One region of the Pantoea sp. X-Soil-ISGK-285 genome, then DNA from elsewhere that is predicted to be linked to it. Evidence: predicted binding sites of a transcription regulator. Region 1 holds the regulator's gene; each other region holds the start of a gene.
The links. The regulator PurR, encoded in region 1, represses purine synthesis genes. The targets are predictions, from matches to a motif close to CANGCAAACGTTTGCNTG.

Region 1 (7,009 bases):
CGCAAAGATGGCGGCAACGTGACGCGTGAAGCTGGCCCGGTTAAAGGCGGCTCCACCATTATTGCCTTTGTTGAAGATCCCGATGGTTACAAAATCGAGCTGATCGAAAACAAAGATGCCGGTAACGGCCTCGGCAACTAAACCTGCCTGTCAGCCCGCCCGGTCGGGTGGGCTGAATCCCCTTCTCTGCGCTTCATCTGCTGCACCCGGCCCCGTTTTTTGCCATAATACGCGCTGCCCTTTTTCTGCAACGAGATCCTGATGTCTGAATCGAATTCCCCTAATGCACTCAATCAACGTTTCCGTGGCTTCTATCCGGTGGTGATCGACGTTGAAACCGCGGGTTTCAATGCGCAAACCGATGCGTTACTGGAGATTGCCGCTATCACGCTGAAAATGGATGAAGAGGGATGGATTCAGATTGACCAGACGCTGCATTTCAACGTCGAACCTTTTGTCGGATCGCTGCTGCATCCCGAAGCCCTGGCCTTTACCGGCATCGATCCCAGCAATCCGCTGCGCGGCGCGGTCAGTGAATATGAGGCGCTGCACGCCATTTTCAAAATGGTGCGCAAGGGCATTAAAGACAGCGGCTGCAATCGCGCCATTATGGTGGCGCACAATGCCACCTTCGACCTGAACTTTATGTCAGCGGCGGCGGAACGAGCCAGCCTGAAGCGCAACCCGTTTCACCCGTTTGCCACCTTTGACACCGCGGCCCTGAGCGGACTGGTTTTGGGTCAGACGGTGCTGGCGAAGGCCTGTATTGCGGCGGGAATGGAGTTTGACAGCACGCAGGCGCATTCGGCGCTTTATGATACTCAGCAGACGGCAACGCTGTTCTGCGAGCTGGTGAACCGCTGGAAGCGGTTAGGCGGCTGGCCACTGCCCTTCACGGAAGGCGATGCAGAAGCCACGACATCCGCATAAGGGATGCCGCAATGAAAAGGCCGACGTGATGTCGGCCTTTTTTTATTCTGCTTCTTTAAATTTTTCTGCGGTCTCTTTGATCAGCGTCTGCAGTTCACCACGCTGTAACATCTCAACGATGATGTCGCATCCACCGACCAGCTCGCCATCAACCCACAGCTGCGGGAAAGTTGGCCAGTTAGCGAATTTCGGCATCTCGGCACGAATGTCCGGGTTCTGCAGAATATCCACGTAAGCAAAACGCTCACCGCAGGCTGACAGCGCCTGCACCGCCTGTGCAGAGAAACCGCAGCTTGGCAGTTTCGGGGAACCTTTCATGTACAGCAGGATCGGGTTTTCTGCGATCTGGCGCTGAATTTTTTCTACAGTACTCATAATTGCCTTCCTTAATTCGTCACATCGTGTTTGTTTATTGTAGCGACTTCGCAGCGTGACTGAAAACGAGATTTTGATCGCTGCCCGATTAAATCGCCATCATTGTTAAGTCCTGCTCCGGGACACCTGAATTCCTGATTATTAACAGCAGGTAACAGATTAATAATTCGTAATAATTTCGTTGATATAAGACGCTGAAAATGTTCATTTTCAGCACAATTGCGTGGGTTGCAAAGATTAATATTAAAAGGCATTACAGTTTTTAAAAGAACTGGACTAGAATGGCCTGGGCGCTGATCCTGGATCAGATTAATCTCAACTTTGTCGCGGTGCGTAGTGGCCCTGACAACTTAACTAATCAACGGACTATGCGTTTAATCATTACGTTTTTCATGCTGGCCTTTGCGCAACTGTTTTTCAACATCGCCGCTGCGTCGCCTCACGCGCCGGTGAACGTCAGTACGCATAAAGCAGAGAAAAAGAGTGCGCGCGACGATGAGCGTCGCAAGCGTCGCCCGGTCAAAACGGTGACGAAAAAGACTCGCCTCAGCCCGGTTCAAAAACTAAAAACAAAAAAACTGAAAAAAGTCGAACTCACCGCGAAACAGACGCCTGCTAAAAAGACCTCGCTAAAAACCGCCCGTCTCAGTAAGAACAAAGAGAAAAAACGTTATGGTCATCAGCGCCTGCTGAAAACCGCTGAGGTCACCACCAGCGAGACCGGCACGATTAAGATGAGCAAATCTCACCGTCAGCGCTACCAGAAGGCCCGCGAAACCGCGATGACCAAGCTGATGGGTCAGTTGGGTAAACCCTATCAGTGGGGCGGCACCTCTCCCCATACCGGTTTCGATTGCAGCGGCCTGGTCTGGTACGCCTATAAAGATCTGGTGAAGTTTAAGATCCCACGTACTGCTAACGAGATGTACCACCTGCGTGATGCCGCGCCGATCAAGCGTGAGTCGCTGGAGAAAGGCGATCTGGTCTTCTTCCGTATCAATGGACGCGGTACTGCGGACCATGTCGGCGTTTACCTGGGTGATGGCAAGTTTATCCAGTCGCCACGCACCGGCAAAGATATTCAGATCAGCGCGTTAGGAGAAGATTACTGGCAGCGCCACTATATTGGTGCCCGTCGGGTGATGACGCCAAAAACCATACGCTGAGCAGCAGAACAACCAGAAGAGAGCCGGGATAATCCCGGCTTTTTTTTAGTGCAGAATAGCGGTAAAACTAAAGGCCACAATCATCAGCAGACAGCCCGCGGTGGTCATTAAAGCCAGTTTAAGATCGGTACTCATTGCTTGCTCCTTAGTCACACAATTAGCAGGGGTATCGCATTTTCCCACAGGGCCCGGTAAAAATCTCGTTTTATCCGTTCAGCCTTGTTAGAATCCCGCCTTTGTTGCGCAACGCGCGCAACCCTGATTCCGTTTGCGCACGTTTTCAGGCGCTTTTACGCCGCCAGCGGCCTGTTTCCTGGCCATGAATGCTGCATTTTTGCGGAAAAAAACCTGAACAGACGCAAACGTTTAACACTACGCTTATCATAGAGTTAGATAAGCACTGGAGTCCGATTTTCATGGCAACAATTAAAGATGTGGCGAAACGCGCTGGCGTCTCAACGACCACCGTTTCGCACGTCATCAATAAAACCCGCTTTGTGGCTGAAGAGACGCGCAACGCGGTCTGGCAGGCGATTAAAGAACTGCACTACTCGCCGAGCGCCGTGGCGCGCAGCCTGAAAGTGAACCACACCAAAACGCTGGGCCTGCTTGCCACCTCCAGCGAAGCGCCCTATTTCGCTGAAATTATCGAAGCGGTTGAAAATCACTGCTTTGACAAAGGCTATACGCTGATTCTGGGTAATGCGCATAACGATCTGCAAAAACAGCGCGCCTATCTCAGCATGATGGCGCAGAAACGCGTCGATGGGCTGCTGGTGATGTGCTCTGAATATCCGGACGATCTGCTGCAGATGCTGGAAGAGAACCGCAATATCCCGATGGTGGTGATGGACTGGGGTGAATCGCGCGCCGACTTCACCGACACGGTACTGGATAATGCTTTCCAGGGCGGCTATCTGGCGGGACGCTATCTGATTGAACGCGGACACCGGGATATTGGTGCAATCCCCGGCCAGATGGAGCGTAACACCGGTGGCGGACGTCATGCCGGTTTCCTGAAGGCGATGGAAGAAGCGGGTATTCAGCCACGCGCCGAGTGGATTGTGCAGGGTGACTTTGAGCCGGAGTCGGGCTATCAGGCGATGCAGCAGATCCTGTCGCAGAAGCAGCGTCCCACGGCGGTGTTCTGTGGCGGTGACATCATGGCGATGGGCGCGATTTGCGCCGCCGACGAGATGGGTTTACGCGTCCCCCAGGATATTTCGGTGATCGGCTATGACAATGTGCGCAACGCCCGTTATTTTGCACCGGCCCTGACCACAGTGCATCAGCCTAAAGCCCAGCTGGGTGAGAAAGCGCTGGAAATGCTGCTGGACCGCATTACCAGTAAACGCGAAGTGTCACAAACGATTGAGGTCCATCCCACGCTGATTGAGCGCCGTTCCGTGGCCGATGGCCCGTTCCGCGACTATCGCCGTTAATGCTCGCTTAACCACTCCTGATTAAGCGTTTGCGCATCACCCAGATAGCTGAGCAACCAGCCTGTCGCCGGTGATGCGCGATCCTCTGCCCAGCTGACGCAGCATGGGCTGTCCGGAAACGCCACCGGCAGCGTCAGTTCAACCAGCTCGCCGCTGTCGAGCAGTGGCCTGGCCAGATGGCCCGGCACCATCGCCACACACAATCCCGCCTGCACGCACTCGAGCCCGGTTTGCCACTCCGGCACCACCAGCCGGCGCTGGTTATCCAGCGTCCATGTCATACGACGCGGCAGTGCGCGAGAAGTATCTTCCAGCACCAGGGATGGCCAGCTCCGCAGCGTGTCATCATCTATCTGGCTCGCCTGTGTCAGAGGATGGTCGGGCGCAACCACGCAGCGCCAGTTAAGCGTGCCCATATCCCGAAAAGCAAAACGTCCGCCCACCGGTATCGCCTGAGTGGCACCAATCGCCACTTCCACCCGGCCATCGGCCAGCGCATCCCAGACGCCGTTAAAGACTTCATAGCTGATGATCAGCTCCATATCAGGAAAGTGGCGATAGAAATCTTTGACCAGCTGCCGGGTGCGCTGAGGTTTAGCGATACGGTCAACGGCTATGCTTAGCTGGCCGCGCCAGCCGTTAGCCAGCTGCTGACACTGTCGCCGGGTGGCAAGCATTTTTTTGATGACGCTGCGTCCTTCCCGGACAAAATGCTCACCCGCCGGGGTCAGAACCACTTCGCGATGCTGCCGTTCAAACAGCGGTACCGCCAGCCAGTTTTCCAGCTGACGCACCGTATAGCTGATGGCAGAGGGCACCCGATGCAACTCCTGCGCGGCGGCGCTGAAGCTCCCCCCACGGGCGACAGCGTCAACCACTTCTAATGCATATTCTGACCACATAATCTGCCTTCAAAAATTTTAACAGCAATCGGCAAATATTACCGTTTCACAGCAGCAAACGCACCTTTTACACTCTGCCGCGTTTATCCTGCAAAAATGAGAATCAGATGCTGTCGAATAAAGGGTTTATGCCCTACCTTGCCCTGCTGAGCATGCTGGGCTTTTTAGCCACTGATATGTACCTGCCCGCCTTTGGTGCGATGCAGCAAACCTTTAACACTTCACCCGGTCTGATCAGCGCCAGTATGAGTCTCTTCCTGGGCGGCTTCGCCGTGGGTCAGCTCTTCTGGGGACCGCTTTCCGATCGCATCGGTCGTAAACCGGTGCTGCTGTCCGGACTGGCCATGTTTGGCGCTGGCTGCGCAGGCATGCTGTGGGTGAATGATATCTATCTGATGCTGGCGCTGCGTTTTGTCCAGGCGATTGGCGTCTGTGCCGCTGCCGTAAGCTGGCAGGCGCTGGTGGTGGATCGCTACCCTGCAGCGCGCGCTAACAAAGTCTTTGCCACCATTATGCCGCTGGTTGCGCTCTCTCCGGCGCTGGCTCCGCTACTGGGTGCCTGGCTGATCGGCCACTTCCACTGGCGTTCGATTTTCCTGGTGCTGACCCTGATTGCGGTGGCGTTGATTCTGACCACGCTGCGTCTGCCCACCGTGCGCAAGGCCGCGGGAGAAAAAGGTGCGCAGCCCGGCTTTTTCACGCTGCTTAAATCCCGGGTCTACAGCGGCAACGTGCTGATCTACTCCGCCTGCTCAGCCAGCTTCTTTGCCTGGCTGACCGGATCGCCCTTTATTCTGGCGGATCTGGGTCTGTCGCCCGCCGATATCGGTCTGAGTTATGTGCCCCAGACGCTCGCCTTTTTAATTGGCGGCTTCGGCTGTCGCACCCTGCTCAACCGCTTTAACGGCGCACAGTTGCTGCCCTGGCTGCTGGCCGTTTACAGCCTGAGCATTCTGGCGCTGTTTGCTGTTGCGCTTGCTGGCAGCAGCACGCTGGTGAGTCTGATGGTACCGTTCTGCGGTATGGCGCTGGCTAACGGCGCGATCTATCCGATTGTGGTGTCCAGTGCGCTGATGCCCTTTCCGACCGCTACCGGTAAAGCCGCCGCGTTGCAGAATACACTGCAGTTAGGACTCTGTTTCGCTGCCAGTTTGGCGGTGTCGGCCGGCTTAACTCAGGCGCTATTTACCACCACACTGATGATGACGGTGACAATTGTGCTGGCGCTGATGGGTTACGCCATGCAGCGTGCCGCAAGCGCACAAACTGTTGTTGCCTCTGCGCAAACTGCCTGCCAGGATAATCAGTGACACACTGACTTTTTAGTTAGCGCCCTAACAATAAGTTATTGAATATTGACCCGCGTGAGCATATACTCATCCGGGTCAACAAATCTGTAATAAATCAACAATATAATAACGTAATAATCTGATTGGCACCTTGCTGCCGGGATGGTATTCGCGCGCGTTATTCTCACCTTACCCGACCTGCTGCAGGCTGTTCCAGTCCTCTGTATCACACAGATAACCGGTTTGCGGAGCCATCCGCATCGTTTCTCATTGCCTGAATAAATTGGCTACTCTTTGTTCAGGTTCAGATTGGACAGGTGGTGGAAAATCTATGAGTTCATCTTATGCAGAAGAAGTGAGCCTCGAAGAAAACCATTGGTATCGCATCGTTCATGAACTGCTGGAAAAAGCGGATATCGAAATTAATGGTTCACGTCCCTGGGATATTCATATTAATCATCCTGGTTTTTTTAAACGTGTTCTGCAGGAGGGCTCTCTTGGGCTCGGTGAGAGCTATATGGATGGATGGTGGGAGTGTGACCGGCTGGATATTTTCTTCCACCAGGTACTTAAACATAAACTCGATCAGCAGCTGCCTCATCACTTCAAAGATACGCTGCGCATTGCCGCCGCACGCTTAACCAATCTGCAGTCAAAAAAACGGGCGTGGATTGTCGGTAAAGAGCATTACGACCTGGGCAACGACCTCTTTTCACTGATGCTCGATCCCTATATGCAATACTCCTGTGGCTACTGGAAAGAGGCGACGACACTGGCGACGGCGCAGGAAGCCAAGCTGGATATGATCTGCCGTAAATTAGCGCTGGAACCCGGAATGTCACTGCTGGATATCGGCTGTGGCTGGGGCGGACTCGCGGAATTTGCCGCACGTTATTATGGCGTTA
Region 2 (7,009 bases), 640 kb from region 1:
ACTTCACCAGCGTCCAGGTAATAAAACCAAACGCGATGCCGTTGGCGATCGAATAGGTCAGCGGCATGGTCAGCGCGGTGACGGTGACCGGCGCGGCGGTGGTGATATCTTTCCAGTCAATCTCTGCCAGACCCGATGCCATCAGCACCGCCACAAAGAGCAACGCAGGCGCGGTGGCATAAACCGGAACACTGGAGGCCAGCGGCGAGAAAAACAGGGCCAGCAGGAACAGCACGGCGACCACAATCGCGGTCAGGCCGGTACGGCCACCGGCACTCACGCCCGCCGCCGATTCCACATAACTGGTAGTGGTCGAGGTGCCGAGCAGCGAACCAAACAGCGCAGCCGCACTGTCAGCAATCAGCGCACGGCCCATCTTCGGCACGTTACCCTGCTCATCCGCCAGACCGGCGCGTTTGGTCACACCCAGCAGCGTGCCCGTGTTATCAAACACGTCAACAAACAGGAAGGCAAAAATCACGCTGATCAGGCCGACGTTAAACGCGCCGGCAATATCCAGCTGCATAAAGGTCGGTGCAATCGACGGCGGTGCAGAGAAGACCCCGGCAAAGGGCGACAGACCAATGCCCATGGAGATAAAGGTCACCAGCAGAATACCGATCAGCACTGCGCCCGTAACCCGACGTGCTTCCAGTACCACAATAACCACAAAGCCGAGCATCGCCAGCAGCGGACCCGGTTTAGTCAGATCGCCAATGCCCACCAGCGTCGCCGGGTTATCGACCACAATGCCCGCCCCTTCCAGCGCAATCAGCGCCAGAAAAAGCCCGATACCGGCACCAATCCCGGCGCGCAGCGGCAGCGGAATACTGGCAATAATCCATTCACGAATCTTAAATAGCGACATCGCGAAGAAAATCACCGCCGAGAGAAACACCGCGCCCAGCGCAATCTGCCACGTATAGCCCATGTGCAGCACAACGGTGTAGGTGAAAAAGGCGTTCAGTCCCATACCCGGAGCCAGCGCAATCGGATAGTTGGCGATCAGCCCCATCAGCACGCAGCCAATCGCCGCCGCCAGACAGGTGGCGACAAATACCGCGCCCTTGTCCATGCCGGTCGCGCCCAGAATGCTTGGGTTCACAAACAGAATATAAGCCATCGCCAGGAAGGTGGTGATCCCGGCGATAATCTCAGTACGAACCGTCGTGTTATGCGCTTTGAGTTTGAATAGTTTTTCTAACATCATCATCTCTCGATACAGGAGACATCAGTCTCACTTGCCAAAGGGGTTTGCATGCTGATTATTCTGTTTCCGGGACACTGATGCCGGCCGCTGCATCCTTGCGTGCCAGAATCGCCTGAAATCCCTGACTTACCCACTGCCCAAAGCAATTGCCATGCCATCTACCGACGCAATCGATTACCTGGCAGAGCCGGGTACGCCTAAGAGAATTCCGAACCAAAACGAGGCGCGATTATGGTGCAATGCACCGATGCCGCGCAATCGTTTTCCTGCGGCAAACAGGCAGCCCCGAAAAACTCTGCGCCAGCGCACGCTTCCGCACTCTCACAGGCGAAGCTGGTCACGTTTCAGCACGCTGCCTCAGCAACCTTTTCTGGCCTGTGTAGACTCCTGAATTAACTCTTTCGTAACATTGAGGCCGCGCAATGAAGCCAGCAATTTTGGTGGTGGATGATGATCCTGCAGTCTGCGACGTCTTGCAGGATGCGTTAAGTGAACATCTGTTAACGGTCTACCGCTGTCATCAGGGACGCGAGGCGCTATCGATGCTCAGCGAGCACCCTGAGATCTCGCTGGTGATGCTGGATATGATGCTGCCCGATACCAACGGGCTACTGGTGTTGCAGCAGCTTCAGCGTGAGCGACCCGAAGTGCTGGTGATTATGCTGACCGGTATGGGTTCTGAAGCGGAGATGGTGGTGGGCCTTGAGATGGGCGCAGATGATTACATCGCCAAACCCTTTAATCCACGCGTGGTGGTGGCGCGAACCCGGGCGGCCCTGCGTCGCAGCGGACGCATTGCCCAGGCCGACCCTGAACAGGAGGGCTGGCGTTTTGGCGGCTGGCAACTGGACGATGGCCGCTGCCAGCTGTTTAATCCGCAGCGCGAGCTGGTGCCGCTGACCCAGGGGGAATATAGCCTGTTACGCGCGCTGGTTCGCCACGCCCGAAAAGTGCTGACCCGCGATCAGTTGCTGGAGCTGACCCATAGCGAAAGTCTCGACGTGTTTGATCGCACCATCGACGTGCTGATCATGCGGCTGCGCCGTAAAATCGAAATCAACCCGCACCAGCCCGACCTGATCCGCACCATTCGCGGGCTGGGTTATGTCTTTTCAGCCGATGTGGTGAAACCCGATTCGACAACGCGTGCCAGTCAGATTGCCTGATTACGCCTGCCGCGCGCAGGATAGCCAGTGCGCGTAATCGTTGCACAGCAGCCAGCGCGGCGCTTCATCCTCCTCCAGTGGGTTGAAACGAGCCAGCGGCGTCAGAAACACATTGTCGTTTTCGTCATCGTTGGTCATCGACACCTCGCCCACCAGCACGTCGCCGAAGCCACTTTCACCCCAGAAACTGTGCCAGATGCCCGCCTCCAGCGTCACGCTTTCACCCGGTGAGAGCCGTAGCTGTGAACCGGCGGCATGGGTCTGGCGCAGGCCATCCAGCGACACCGCCACCAGCGAGTCAGCCAGCCCGTCACCGTTGCGGTTATGCAGTTCGACAATCAGATTCCCGCCGCCGCGATTAATGATGTCTTCCATCTTGCGCGGATGGTAGTGCATCGGCGTCTGCTGCCCTTCCCGCACATGCATTATTTTCTCGGCGTAGGGTTTATGCCACGGCTGCCCGCCTGGTGAACCGTTGCGCAGAGTAAACAGCGTCAGCCCGGTCTGCAGAAAATCAGCTGCGCCAAAACTGGTGAGATCCCAGCCCAGCCGCAACGCCAGAATCTCCTGCGCTACCTCACGATCCTGAGCCCGCCACTGGCTCACATCGAAATCGGCCCACGGCGGCAGATGCACATCCTGCTGTCGGAAAAACTCGCGCGTATGTTGCAGGTAATAATTAACCTCTGAACGTTGCATGGTGGCCTCCTGAGAGCGGCACCCTAAAGGTGCCGCACTAAAGCTTATTTCACCGTCCAGCCCTGGTAGCTGCCGATATTATTACGATCGATCAGTTTCACCGGGATTAGCACCGGTTTGTCCGGTGCCGGTTTGCCCTGCAGGATGTCATAACCAATCTCGACCGCTTTGGCGGCCATGACCTGCGGGTCCTGCGCAGGCGTCGCGACGAACAGTGAATTCTTGCGCTTCAGCGCCTCTTCACCGTCCGGCGAGCCATCGACGCCAACGATAAAGAACTCACTGCGCTGCGCCTGTTTCGCCGCTAAGTCTGCACCAATCGCTGTGGGGTCGTTGATGGCAAACACCGCATCAATTTTTGGATTGGCAGAAAGCAGACCGGTCATGACTTCCAGTCCGCCTTCACGACTGCCTTTGGCGTTCTGGTTGTAAGAGAGCAGCTTGATGTCCGGATGGGTTTTCAGTTCGGTCATACAGCCTTCAACGCGGTTCTGCACCGCAGAGACCGGTGGTCCGTTGATGATCACCACGTTGCCTTTGTTCTTCAGGCGGTCAGCAATATATTTACAGGCCATCGCGCCCGCCTCGGTGTTATCGGAGGTGATGGTCGCATTCGCGCCATCGGCCGCCACGTCGACCGCCACCACTACAATACCGGCATCACGCGCCCGCTTCACCGCCGGGGCGATCCCTTTGGAGTCGGCGGCGTTGAGAATAATCATGTCGACTTTGGCCGCAATAAAGTTATCAATCTGGCCCACCTGCTGACCGAGATCGTAGCCGCTGGAGACCAGCGTCACATTCACCTTATCGCCCGCCAGCTGACGCGCCTTCATCTCTGCGCCTTTGGTGATCTGCACGAAGAAGGGGTTTGCCAGATCGCCGACCGTTACGCCGATAGATTTGAGTTCTTTTGCCTGAGCCAGGCCGGTACTGAACAGCGTCGCCGCCAGCAGCCCGGTTACAATCGGATTAAAACGCATAGACCTTCTCCTGCTGTTTTCAAGGTGCCAACCACTTAATGGCGTTTTTTAGGTGGCGGAGGTGAAATGGCACAGCCGCCCTTTTAAGACTCAACTCACATGATGACGGGTACGGTATTTGTCGATCAGAACCGCGATGATGATGACCGCGCCCTTGATCACCAGCTGCCAGAAATAGGAGACCCCCATCAGCGTCATGCCGTTATTCAGCGTGGCGATAATCAGTGCACCAATCAGGGTGCCGGTGATGGTACCGATGCCGCCGACAAAGCTGGTACCGCCGAGGATCACCGCCGCAATCGCATCCAGCTCATAGCCCACCCCAAGGTTGCCGTTGGCGCTGTATAGCCGCGAGGCGCTCATCAGACCGCCCAGCCCCGACAGCAGGCCGCTCATGCCGTAGACAAACAGCAGCACCATTCCGACCTTGATCCCGGTGAGACGCGCCGCCTGGATATTGCCGCCGACCGCGTAGATATGGACGCCCAGCGTGGTGCGGCGCAGGATGAACCAGCAGATGGCGATCACTGCAAAGGCAATCACAATCAGCCACGGCACCGGTCCGAGATAGCCGTTGCCGATCCACTCAAAGTTAATATCGGAGTTGATTACCGTGGTGCCATCCGCCAGCAGGTAAGCGGCTCCGCGCAGCGCGGTGTAGGTGCCAAGCGTGACGATAAAGGGCGGCAACCCGGCCCAGGCGACCAGGATGCCGTTGAACAGCCCCATCACCAGGCCTGCGCCCAGCGCCATCGGAATGGTCATGGAAGCCAGCATCGGATCCAGCGACGCTACCAGCGCTACCACCGCGGTGGTCCCCAGCATTGACCCCACCGACAGGTCGATGCCGCCGGTGAGGATCACAAAGGTCATGCCCGCCGCCAGCACGATGTTAATCGACGCCTGACGGGTAATGTTGAGCAGGTTTGCTTCGGTAAAGAAGTTCGGCGTGACGAAACCAAATATCGCCACGATCAGGATCAGAATCGGCAGGATACCCACCGTTTGCAGCAGATCGCCCATCAGGGCGCGTTTCAGCGTCGGTGCTTTGGTGCGGGCCAGTTGTGTCATGGTGGTCTCCTTAAATTTCGCCTGCTGACGCGCTATGCGCACCGGTTGCCAGCGTCATAATATTTTCCTGACTGATGTGGCTGCCCTCCAGCTCACCGACGATGGTGCCTTCGTGCATCACGTAAACGCGGTCGCTCATCCCGACCACTTCCGGCAGTTCGCTGGAGATCATCAGAATCGCCACACCCTGCCGCGCCATCTCCTGCATCATCCGGTAGATCTCACTTTTCGCCCCGACATCGACGCCGCGCGTCGGCTCATCGAGGATTAGGATGCGCGGGCCAATCGCCACCCAGCGTGAAATCAGCAGCTTCTGCTGGTTACCGCCCGACAGACCGCCCGCCCGGACCTGAGCGTGAGGAACGCGAATATTGAGTGAAGCGATCGCCTCATTGGCGATGGTCTGCCCTTTGCGGCGGTTCAGCATCCCGTAACTGGCGTCACGTTCCAGCGTCGCCATCACGATGTTCTCCTGCGCCGCCATCTCCAGAAACAGTCCCTGCTCTTTGCGGTTTTCGGTGAGGAAACCGATGCCGCGTGCAATCGCATCGCGCGGTGAATGGATGGTGACCTTCTCGCCATCGATCCAGATCTCGCCCTCTTTCGGCTTGTGCACGCCAAAAATCAGCTGTGCCAGTTCGCTGCGGCCTGCGCCCACCAGCCCGGCCAGGCCGACAATCTCTCCGGCCCGCACTTCAAGACTGCTGGGATGCACTTTGCCGCCGTCGGTAAGGTGATTGACCGCCAGCCGGATATCGCCCAGCGGGATAGCACGGTCTTTGTTAAACAGGTCGCTGAGCGGCCGTCCGACCATCATCCGCACCAGTTCGCTGGCGTTAAGCTGGTCACGGGTCAGGCTGCCCACATACTCCCCGTCGCGCAGCACGCTGACGCGGTCGGACAGCTCATATACCTCCGCCATGCGGTGGCTGATATAGATGATCGCCATGCCTTCGCTGCGCAGCCGTTTGATCAGCGCGAACAGCTGTTCGGTTTCGCGGTTGGAGAGCGCGGCGGTCGGCTCATCCATCACCAGAATGCGGCTGTTGCGCTGCAGCGCGCGGGCGATCTCCACCTGCTGCTGCTCGGCGATGCTCAGACGGCTGACCAGATCCCAGGCGCTGAACTGCGCGCCGAGCCGGTCAATGACCCGCTGCGCCTCTTCGGCCATCTGCCGCCGCCTGACCAGCCCGCCGGGCGCGATTTCGCTGCCGAGAAAAATGTTCTCCGCCACCGTCAGGTTAGGTGCCAGGTTGATCTCCTGATAAATCAGGGTGATCCCGGCGGCCAGTGCCTCTTTCGGCCCTTTCAGCGCCCAGGGCTTGCCTTCAATTAAAATTTCCCCGCTGCTGGCGGTATAGGCACCGGCCAGAATTTTCATCAGTGTGCTTTTACCCGCGCCGTTCTCCCCCATCAGCGCGTGGACCTCACCGGGATAAACCGTGAGATCGACGCCCTTCAGGGCATAAAAACTGCCGAAGCGCCGGGTAATTCCCCGCATTTCCAGTATCGGTGTGGCTGTCATCGCCTCGCTCCTGCGGACTGTGGATAGCCGTCAGTAAAGCAACGCCAGATAAACGGAAAATGTCAGCGGCCGTTCATATTTGTCATAAACGCCCGCCTGCACGCTCCTATACTCGGCCCATCGTTGCAGTGAATAAGAGGTCGTGGGATGCAGCGCACTTATCCGTGGCAGGCCGGGGCGCGTGGACGCCTGTTGATGTTCAATCTGCTGGTGGTGTCGGTCACGCTGATGGTCAGCGTGGTGGCGATCTTGGGCTTTCGTCATGCCGGGGCGATTCAGGAGCAGGCGCAGGCGCAGACCCTGGCCGACATGAACGGCAGCCTGGCGCTGGCGCGGGATACCGCCAACGTGGCGA
Region 3 (7,009 bases), 1.1 Mb from region 1:
CCCGATATTGGCACTACGGCCGGTTCGACGCTGTCGATTAATCAGGAACTGCAGATGGGCGACTTTTATGTGCGCCAGCTGCGTGCCAGTGCGCCGCTGATCAACGATCCGCTGCTTAATCAGTATATTAATCAGCTGGGTCAGCGACTGGTGTCGCATGCCGACTCAGTGAAAACCCCGTTCCACTTCTTTCTGATTCAGAACGATGAGCTCAACGCCTTTGCCTTTTTTGGTGGCAACGTGGTGCTGCACTCTGCGCTGTTCCGCTATACCGAAAATGAAAGCCAGCTGGCGTCAGTGATGGCGCATGAGATCTCACACGTTACCCAGCGCCATCTGGCGCGCGCAATGGAAGATCAAAAGCGCAATGCGCCACTGACATGGGTCGGTGCGCTGGGCTCAATTCTGCTGGCGATGGCCAATCCGCAGGCGGGCATGGCAGCACTGACCGGCACCCTGGCGGGAACTCAGCAGGGAATTATCAGTTTTACCCAGGGTAATGAGCAGGAAGCTGACCGCATCGGAATTCAGGTACTGCAGCGCGCCGGGTTTGATCCTCAGGCGATGCCGAACTTTTTACAGAAGCTGGCCGATCAGAGCCGCTTCTCCTCGAAGCCTCCTGAAATTCTGCTGACGCATCCCCTGCCTGACAGCCGTCTGGCGGATGCCCGCAACCGCGCTAACCAGATGCGGCCGGTGGTGGTGCAATCTACAGAAGATTTCTATCTGGCAAAGGTGCGTTCACTGGGCATGTACTCCACCGGGCGTAATCAGCTCACCGACGAACTGCTGAGCCAGTATGCCAGCGGCAATTCTCGTGAGCAGCTGGCGTCACAATATGGCAAAGCCATACAGTTTTTGCAGGCGAAAAGTTTTGCCGATGCGAAGCGGATTATGACGCCGTTGCTGGCGAAACAGCCGAATAACGTCTGGTTCCTGGATCTTATGTCGGACATCGATATCGGCCTGAATCAGCCACAACAGGCGATCGCCCTGCTCAGCGCCGCCACCAGTGCAAAAAACAGCCCGGTGGTGCAGCTCAACCTGGCCAACGCCTACGTTGAAGCGAAACAGTATGCCAACGCCAGCCGTATTCTGAATCGCTACACCTGGGCTAATAAAGATGATCCCAACGGCTGGGATTTGCTGGCCCAGGCGTCTGCACAGCAGGGACTGAATGATGAAGAATTATCGGCGCGGGCAGAGAGTCTGGCTCTGAATGGCCAGCTCGATCAGGCGATCACCGCGCTTGGCAGCGCCAGCGCACAGGTGCCGCTCGGCAGCCTGAAACAGGCGCGCTACGATGCCCGTATCGATCAGCTGCGCCAGTTACAACAGCGCTTTAAGCAATATCAGAAAGGCTGAGCATTCACGCTGCGAATAGAGGAGAGTCTGAGATGGTGACGATTTACCACAACCCGCGCTGCAGCAAGAGCCGTGAGACGCTGGCGCTGCTGAACGCCCGCGGGATAGAGCCGGAAGTGGTGCTCTATCTGCAAGCGCCGCCCGATCGCGAGACGCTGCAAATCCTGTTAAAGAAACTGGGAATGCAGAGCGCACAGCAGTTGATGCGGACTAAAGAGGCGATCTATAGCGAACTGGCACTCAGCGACAAAAGCGAAAGTGCACTGCTGGATGCGCTGGTGGAACATCCGGTGCTGATTGAAAGGCCGATAGTGATCAATGGCGACAAGGCGCGGATCGGACGTCCGCCCGAAGCGGTGCTCGACCTGTTTTAAAGGCCGAGTGTCTCTTTCACAAACGGAATGGTGAGTTTACGCTGGGCGCTGATCGAGGCGCGATCAAGCCGATCCAGCGTATCAAACAGGGTGCGCATTTCACGATCCAGTCGCTTCAGCAGGAAGCGCCCCACATCTTCCGGCAGCTCAAATCCGCGTAACCCGGCGCGCAGTTGCAGCGCCTGTAATTTGTCTTCGTCGGAGAGAGGCTGCAGGCGATAGATCTGCCCCCAGTCCAGCCGCGAGGCGAGATCGGGCAGTTGCAGATTAAGCTGGCGTGGTGGACGATCGCCGGTAATAAACAGCCGCGTATTGCCGGTTTCCAGAATACGGTTATAGAGATCGAAGATCGCCATTTCCCATTCAGGCTCGCCTGCAATGCACTCGATGTTATCGATGCAGACCAGTGACAGCTGCTCCATCCCTTCCAGTACTTCCGGTACAAACCAGGTGCGTTTGTCCAGCGGAACGTAACCGACCGCTTCGCTGCGCGCTGACATCTCGGCGCACGCGGCGTGCAGCAAATGGCTCCGCCCTCCGCCTTCGCGTGACCAGAAGTAGAGATAGCTGCCATGTTGTTGGTTGAGAGCGCCTTTCAGCGCGGCAATCAGCGACGGGTTTTCCCCCGGCCAGAAGCTGGAGAAGGTTTCATCGTCAGGTAAATAGAGTGGCAATGACAATTGTGCCGGCGTGTTCAGAAGCACCTCAGCAAGAGAACAAGCAAAAAATCGGGGGAAGTCTAACACAGTTTTCAGAAAGAGATGAATGGGGCGTCCCTGCCCCGATCCTGTCAGGCTTGCTGCGATCACGGCTCGCGCGATTCTTCAGCCTCCAGCACCACTTCTTCCGGACGCAGCAGCGAGATCACACGGAAGATCAGCGCTAATCCAACCCCTACGATTGTCGCCAGCGCCATGCCTTTCAGCTCCGCAGCACCGATATGCACCTTCGCACCGCTGACGCCGATGATCAGGATCACCGAGGTCAGGATCAGATTTTGCGCTTTGTTGTAATCGACTTTGGATTCGATCAACACCCGGATACCGGATGCGCCGATCACGCCATACAGCAGCAGCGACACGCCGCCCATTACCGGTACCGGGATCGCCTGGATCACCGCCGCCAGTTTGCCGACACAGGAGAGCAGGATCGCCAGAATCGCCGCGCCGCCAATCACCCAGGTACTGTAGACGCGGGTAATCGCCATCACCCCGATGTTTTCACCGTAGGTGGTGTTAGGCGTTGAACCAAAGAAGCCGGAGATGACCGTTGATAAGCCGTTAGCGAACATCGAACGATGCAGGCCAGGGTCGCGAATCAGATCTTTCTTTACAATGTTGGCGGTGACCACCAGATGACCGATATGCTCGGCAATCACCACCAGCGCCGCAGGCAGGATCGTCAGCATCGCCACCCACTCAAAACGCGGGGTATAGAAAGTTGGCAGCGCAAACCAGGGGGCTTTGATCACGCCGCTCCAGTCAACGATGCCCATAAATGCAGAGAGCAGATAACCCGCCACCACCCCGACCAGAATCGGGATGATCGCCAGGAAGCCACGAAACAGCACGGAACCGAATACCGTCACTGCCAGCGTGACCAGCGAAATCAGCACGGTTGTACTGTCGGGCGCACTGCCTTCCGCGGGCAGCAGACCTGCCATATTAGCGGCTACACCCGCCAGCTCCAGACCGATGACGGCGACAATCGCGCCCATCGCCGCCGGGGGAAACATCACATCGAGCCAGCCGGTGCCCGCGCGTTTGACAATCAGCGCCACCAGACAGAACAGCACGCCGCACAGGATAAATCCGCCCAGCGCGACCTCATACCCCAGCGGCAGCAATAGCAGTACTGGCGAGATAAAGGCAAAACTGGAACCGAGGTAAGCGGGAATTTTGCCTTTACAGATAAAGAGGTAGATCAGCGTGCCTACGCCGTTAAATAACAGCACCGTCGCCGGGTTTATGTGGAACAGAATCGGTACCAGTACCGTGGCACCAAACATGGCGAACAGGTGTTGCAGGCTGAGTGGAATGGTTTGCAGTAACGGCGGTCGTTCACTGACGCCAATGGCGCGACGAGTCATCATTTATCCCCTTGTGTTATTTATCCCCCAGGGCGCGCGACTCTGGCACAGCAGCAGGCACGCCGGTGAGCCTCGCAGCCACACCAAACCCGTTCGGGGATCTTTTTTTTGCCAAAAAAAAGCCGACTCTCTGGTCGGCTGTGCGATTATTTGGTTCCGAAAATCTTGTCCCCGGCATCGCCGAGCCCGGGAATGATGTAACCCTTCTCATTCAGTCCCTGATCCACTGACGCGGTGTAGAGCTCAACGTCAGGATGCGCTTTCTCCAGCGCGGCAATCCCTTCTGGTGCGGCAACCAGTACCAGCACTTTAATGCTGGTGCAGCCCGCTTTCTTCAGCAGGTCGATGGTGGCGATCATGGAACCGCCGGTCGCCAGCATAGGATCGACGACCAGCGCCAGGCGCTCTTCGATGTTAGAGACCAGCTTCTGGAAATAGGGAACCGGCTCCAGTGTCTCTTCATCACGGTAAACACCCACCACGCTGATACGGGCGCTGGGAACGTGCTCCAGCACCCCTTCCATCATGCCAAGGCCAGCACGCAGAATCGGCACTACCGTGATTTTTTTGCCTTTGATCTGATCGATCTCTACCGGGCCGTTCCAGCCCTCAATGGTTACGCGCTCTGTTTCCAGATCGGCGGTCGCTTCGTAGGTCAGCAGGCTGCCCACTTCAGACGCCAGCTCGCGAAAACGCTTTGTACTGATATCATGCTCACGCATCAAGCCCAGTTTATGTTTGACCAGCGGGTGTCTGACTTCCACGATCTTCATTGGTGTTCTCCCGGAATGAGTTGAGCTAAAAAAAAATCGCGGGATTATACCGCCTTTTACGCTCCGCGCCACCTGCTCTTGCGCAAAGCCGCGGGTTTTACCGGGACAAATAGAGGATTAATGAAAATCGCCCGATGCGCAATCCCGGACTCGCAAACGTTTGCCTGCACTGATAGAATTGCCGCGCTTTATTTTAAACCACCAACCGCAACTCGCGTGGGGACCTCGCAGTGACCGACAAAACCTCTCTCAGTTACAAAGACGCCGGTGTTGATATTGATGCTGGTAACGCTCTGGTTGACCGTATTAAAGGCGTAGTGAAAAAGACGCGTCGCCCGGAAGTGATGGGTGGACTGGGCGGTTTTGGTGCGCTTTGCGCGCTGCCGCAGAAATACCGTGAACCGGTGCTGGTCTCCGGCACCGATGGCGTTGGCACCAAGCTGCGTCTGGCGATGGATCTCAAACGTCACGATGCCATTGGTGTTGACCTGGTGGCGATGTGCGTCAACGACCTGGTAGTACAGGGCGCCGAGCCCCTCTTCTTCCTCGACTACTACGCTACCGGCAAACTGGATGTGGATACCGCCTCTGCGGTGATCACCGGCATCGCCGAAGGTTGTCTGCAGTCGGGTTGTGCGCTGGTGGGCGGTGAAACCGCTGAGATGCCAGGCATGTATCACGGCGAAGATTACGATGTGGCCGGTTTCTGTGTTGGCGTGGTGGAAAAGTCAGAGATCATTGATGGCAGCAAGGTGCAGGATGGCGACGTACTTATCGCCCTCGGCTCCAGCGGCCCGCACTCCAACGGCTATTCGCTGGTGCGTAAGATTCTGGAAGTCAGCAACACCGATCCGCTGGCTGAACAGCTGGAAGGCAAACCGCTGGCCGATCATCTGCTGGAACCGACCCGCATCTACGTGAAAAATATCCTGAGCCTGATTGAGCAGGTCGATGTGCACGCTATCGCACACCTGACCGGCGGCGGCTTCTGGGAGAATATTCCGCGCGTGCTGCCCGACAACACTCAGGCCGTCATCGACGAGAAGAGCTGGCAATGGCCAGCCGTCTTCAGCTGGTTACAGCAGGCAGGCAACGTCAGCCGTTTCGAGATGTACCGCACCTTTAACTGCGGCGTCGGCATGATCATCGCCCTGAGTCCGGCAGACGCGGACAACGCGATTGCGCTGATGCAGGCAGCGGGCGAGAAAGCCTGGAAGCTCGGCGTAATTAAAGCGTCTGATGCCGAAGAGCGTGTGGTCATCAACGGATGAAAAAGCTGGTTGTACTGATTTCCGGCAACGGAAGTAACCTTCAGTCCATCCTTGACGCCTGTGCAAGCGGGCGGATTCACGGCAGCGTGGCTGCCGTGTTCAGCAACCGCGCCGCCGCTTATGGCCTTACGCGGGCGCAGGAGGCAGGCATTCCCGCCCACTCGCTTGCCGCCAGCGACTTCACTGACCGCGAAGCCTTCGATCGCCAGCTCATCGCTGAAATCGAAGCCTACAGTCCAGACCTGATTGTGCTGGCAGGATATATGCGCATTCTCAGCAGCGCGTTCGTGGCCCATTTTCACGATCGCCTGCTGAATATCCACCCTTCCCTGTTGCCGAAATATCCGGGTCTGCATACGCATCGTCAGGCGCTGGAAAATGGTGATAGCGAACATGGCACCTCCGTGCATTTCGTCACTGACGAGCTGGATGGGGGTCCGGTGATCCTGCAGGCAAAAGTCCCGGTATTTCCCGGCGACAGCGAAGCGGAGATTACGGAGCGGGTGCAGCATCAGGAGCATGCCATCTATCCGATGGTAATCGGCTGGTTTGTTGAGGGTCGTCTGGCGATGCGTGACGGCCAGGCCTGGCTGGATGGCGAACCGCTGCCGCCGCAGGGTTATGCTAACGACTGACCCGACAGGGGAAGCCGGGGCTTCCCCTGAAGTGCTGGCGGTCGGGGTAAAGGCTCAGGGAACCATTGAGCCGTCTGACATAACAACCTGCTCTGCTCCCGTTACTGACTTAACCGTAGCGCCCCGTAATATAATCTTCGGTCCGTCGCTGTTTTGGCGCGGTAAAGATACGGTCAGTCTCATCAAACTCCACTAACGCGCCCTGATGCATAAACGCGGTGTAATCTGACACGCGAGAAGCCTGCTGCATGTTGTGCGTCACCAGCACCAGCGTGAAATGCTGCTTGAGCGTGGTCATCAGCTCTTCAATCACCAGCGTGGAGATGGGATCCAGCGCGGAGGTCGGCTCATCCAGCAGCAGAACTTCCGGTTCAATCGCAATGGCGCGGGCAATCACCAGCCGCTGCTGCTGTCCGGTAGAGAGCGTCAGCGCATTCTGTGACAGCTGATCTTTGACCTCACTCCACAGCGCCGCCGCGCGCAGCGCACGTTCACAGGCTTC

Region 2: a site for PurR is predicted at 1,462-1,479, ahead of AC6I8B_RS12110 (NCS2 family permease). Genes of this name have one in related genera too.
Region 3: a site for PurR is predicted at 4,751-4,768, ahead of purM (phosphoribosylformylglycinamidine cyclo-ligase). Genes of this name have one in related genera too.

The regions. Positions count from the first base shown of each region.
Region 1 covers NZ_AP035938.1:1,876,499-1,883,507, reverse strand. Annotated here, with positions in the region: gene gloA (lactoylglutathione lyase) at 1-141, shown strand, start outside; gene rnt (ribonuclease T) at 262-930, shown strand; gene AC6I8B_RS08980 (Grx4 family monothiol glutaredoxin) at 973-1,308, opposite strand; gene AC6I8B_RS08975 (C40 family peptidase) at 1,674-2,471, shown strand; gene cydH (cytochrome bd-I oxidase subunit CydH) at 2,517-2,606, opposite strand; gene purR (HTH-type transcriptional repressor PurR) at 2,888-3,913, shown strand; gene punR (DNA-binding transcriptional activator PunR) at 3,910-4,815, opposite strand; gene punC (purine nucleoside transporter PunC) at 4,923-6,125, shown strand; gene cfa (cyclopropane fatty acyl phospholipid synthase) at 6,436-7,009, shown strand, end outside.
Region 2 covers NZ_AP035938.1:2,516,507-2,523,515, forward strand. Annotated here, with positions in the region: gene AC6I8B_RS12110 (NCS2 family permease) at 1-1,210, opposite strand, end outside; gene AC6I8B_RS12115 (response regulator) at 1,633-2,376, shown strand; gene AC6I8B_RS12120 (D-lyxose/D-mannose isomerase) at 2,377-3,075, opposite strand; gene AC6I8B_RS12125 (ABC transporter substrate-binding protein) at 3,120-4,058, opposite strand; gene AC6I8B_RS12130 (ABC transporter permease subunit) at 4,149-5,129, opposite strand; gene AC6I8B_RS12135 (sugar ABC transporter ATP-binding protein) at 5,140-6,654, opposite strand; gene AC6I8B_RS12140 (ATP-binding protein) at 6,802-7,009, shown strand, end outside.
Region 3 covers NZ_AP035938.1:3,015,021-3,022,029, forward strand. Annotated here, with positions in the region: gene bepA (beta-barrel assembly-enhancing protease) at 1-1,365, shown strand, start outside; gene arsC (arsenate reductase (glutaredoxin)) at 1,398-1,739, shown strand; gene hda (DnaA inactivator Hda) at 1,736-2,437, opposite strand; gene uraA (uracil permease) at 2,545-3,828, opposite strand; gene upp (uracil phosphoribosyltransferase) at 3,975-4,601, opposite strand; gene purM (phosphoribosylformylglycinamidine cyclo-ligase) at 4,832-5,872, shown strand; gene purN (phosphoribosylglycinamide formyltransferase) at 5,869-6,507, shown strand; gene pstB (phosphate ABC transporter ATP-binding protein PstB) at 6,617-7,009, opposite strand, start outside.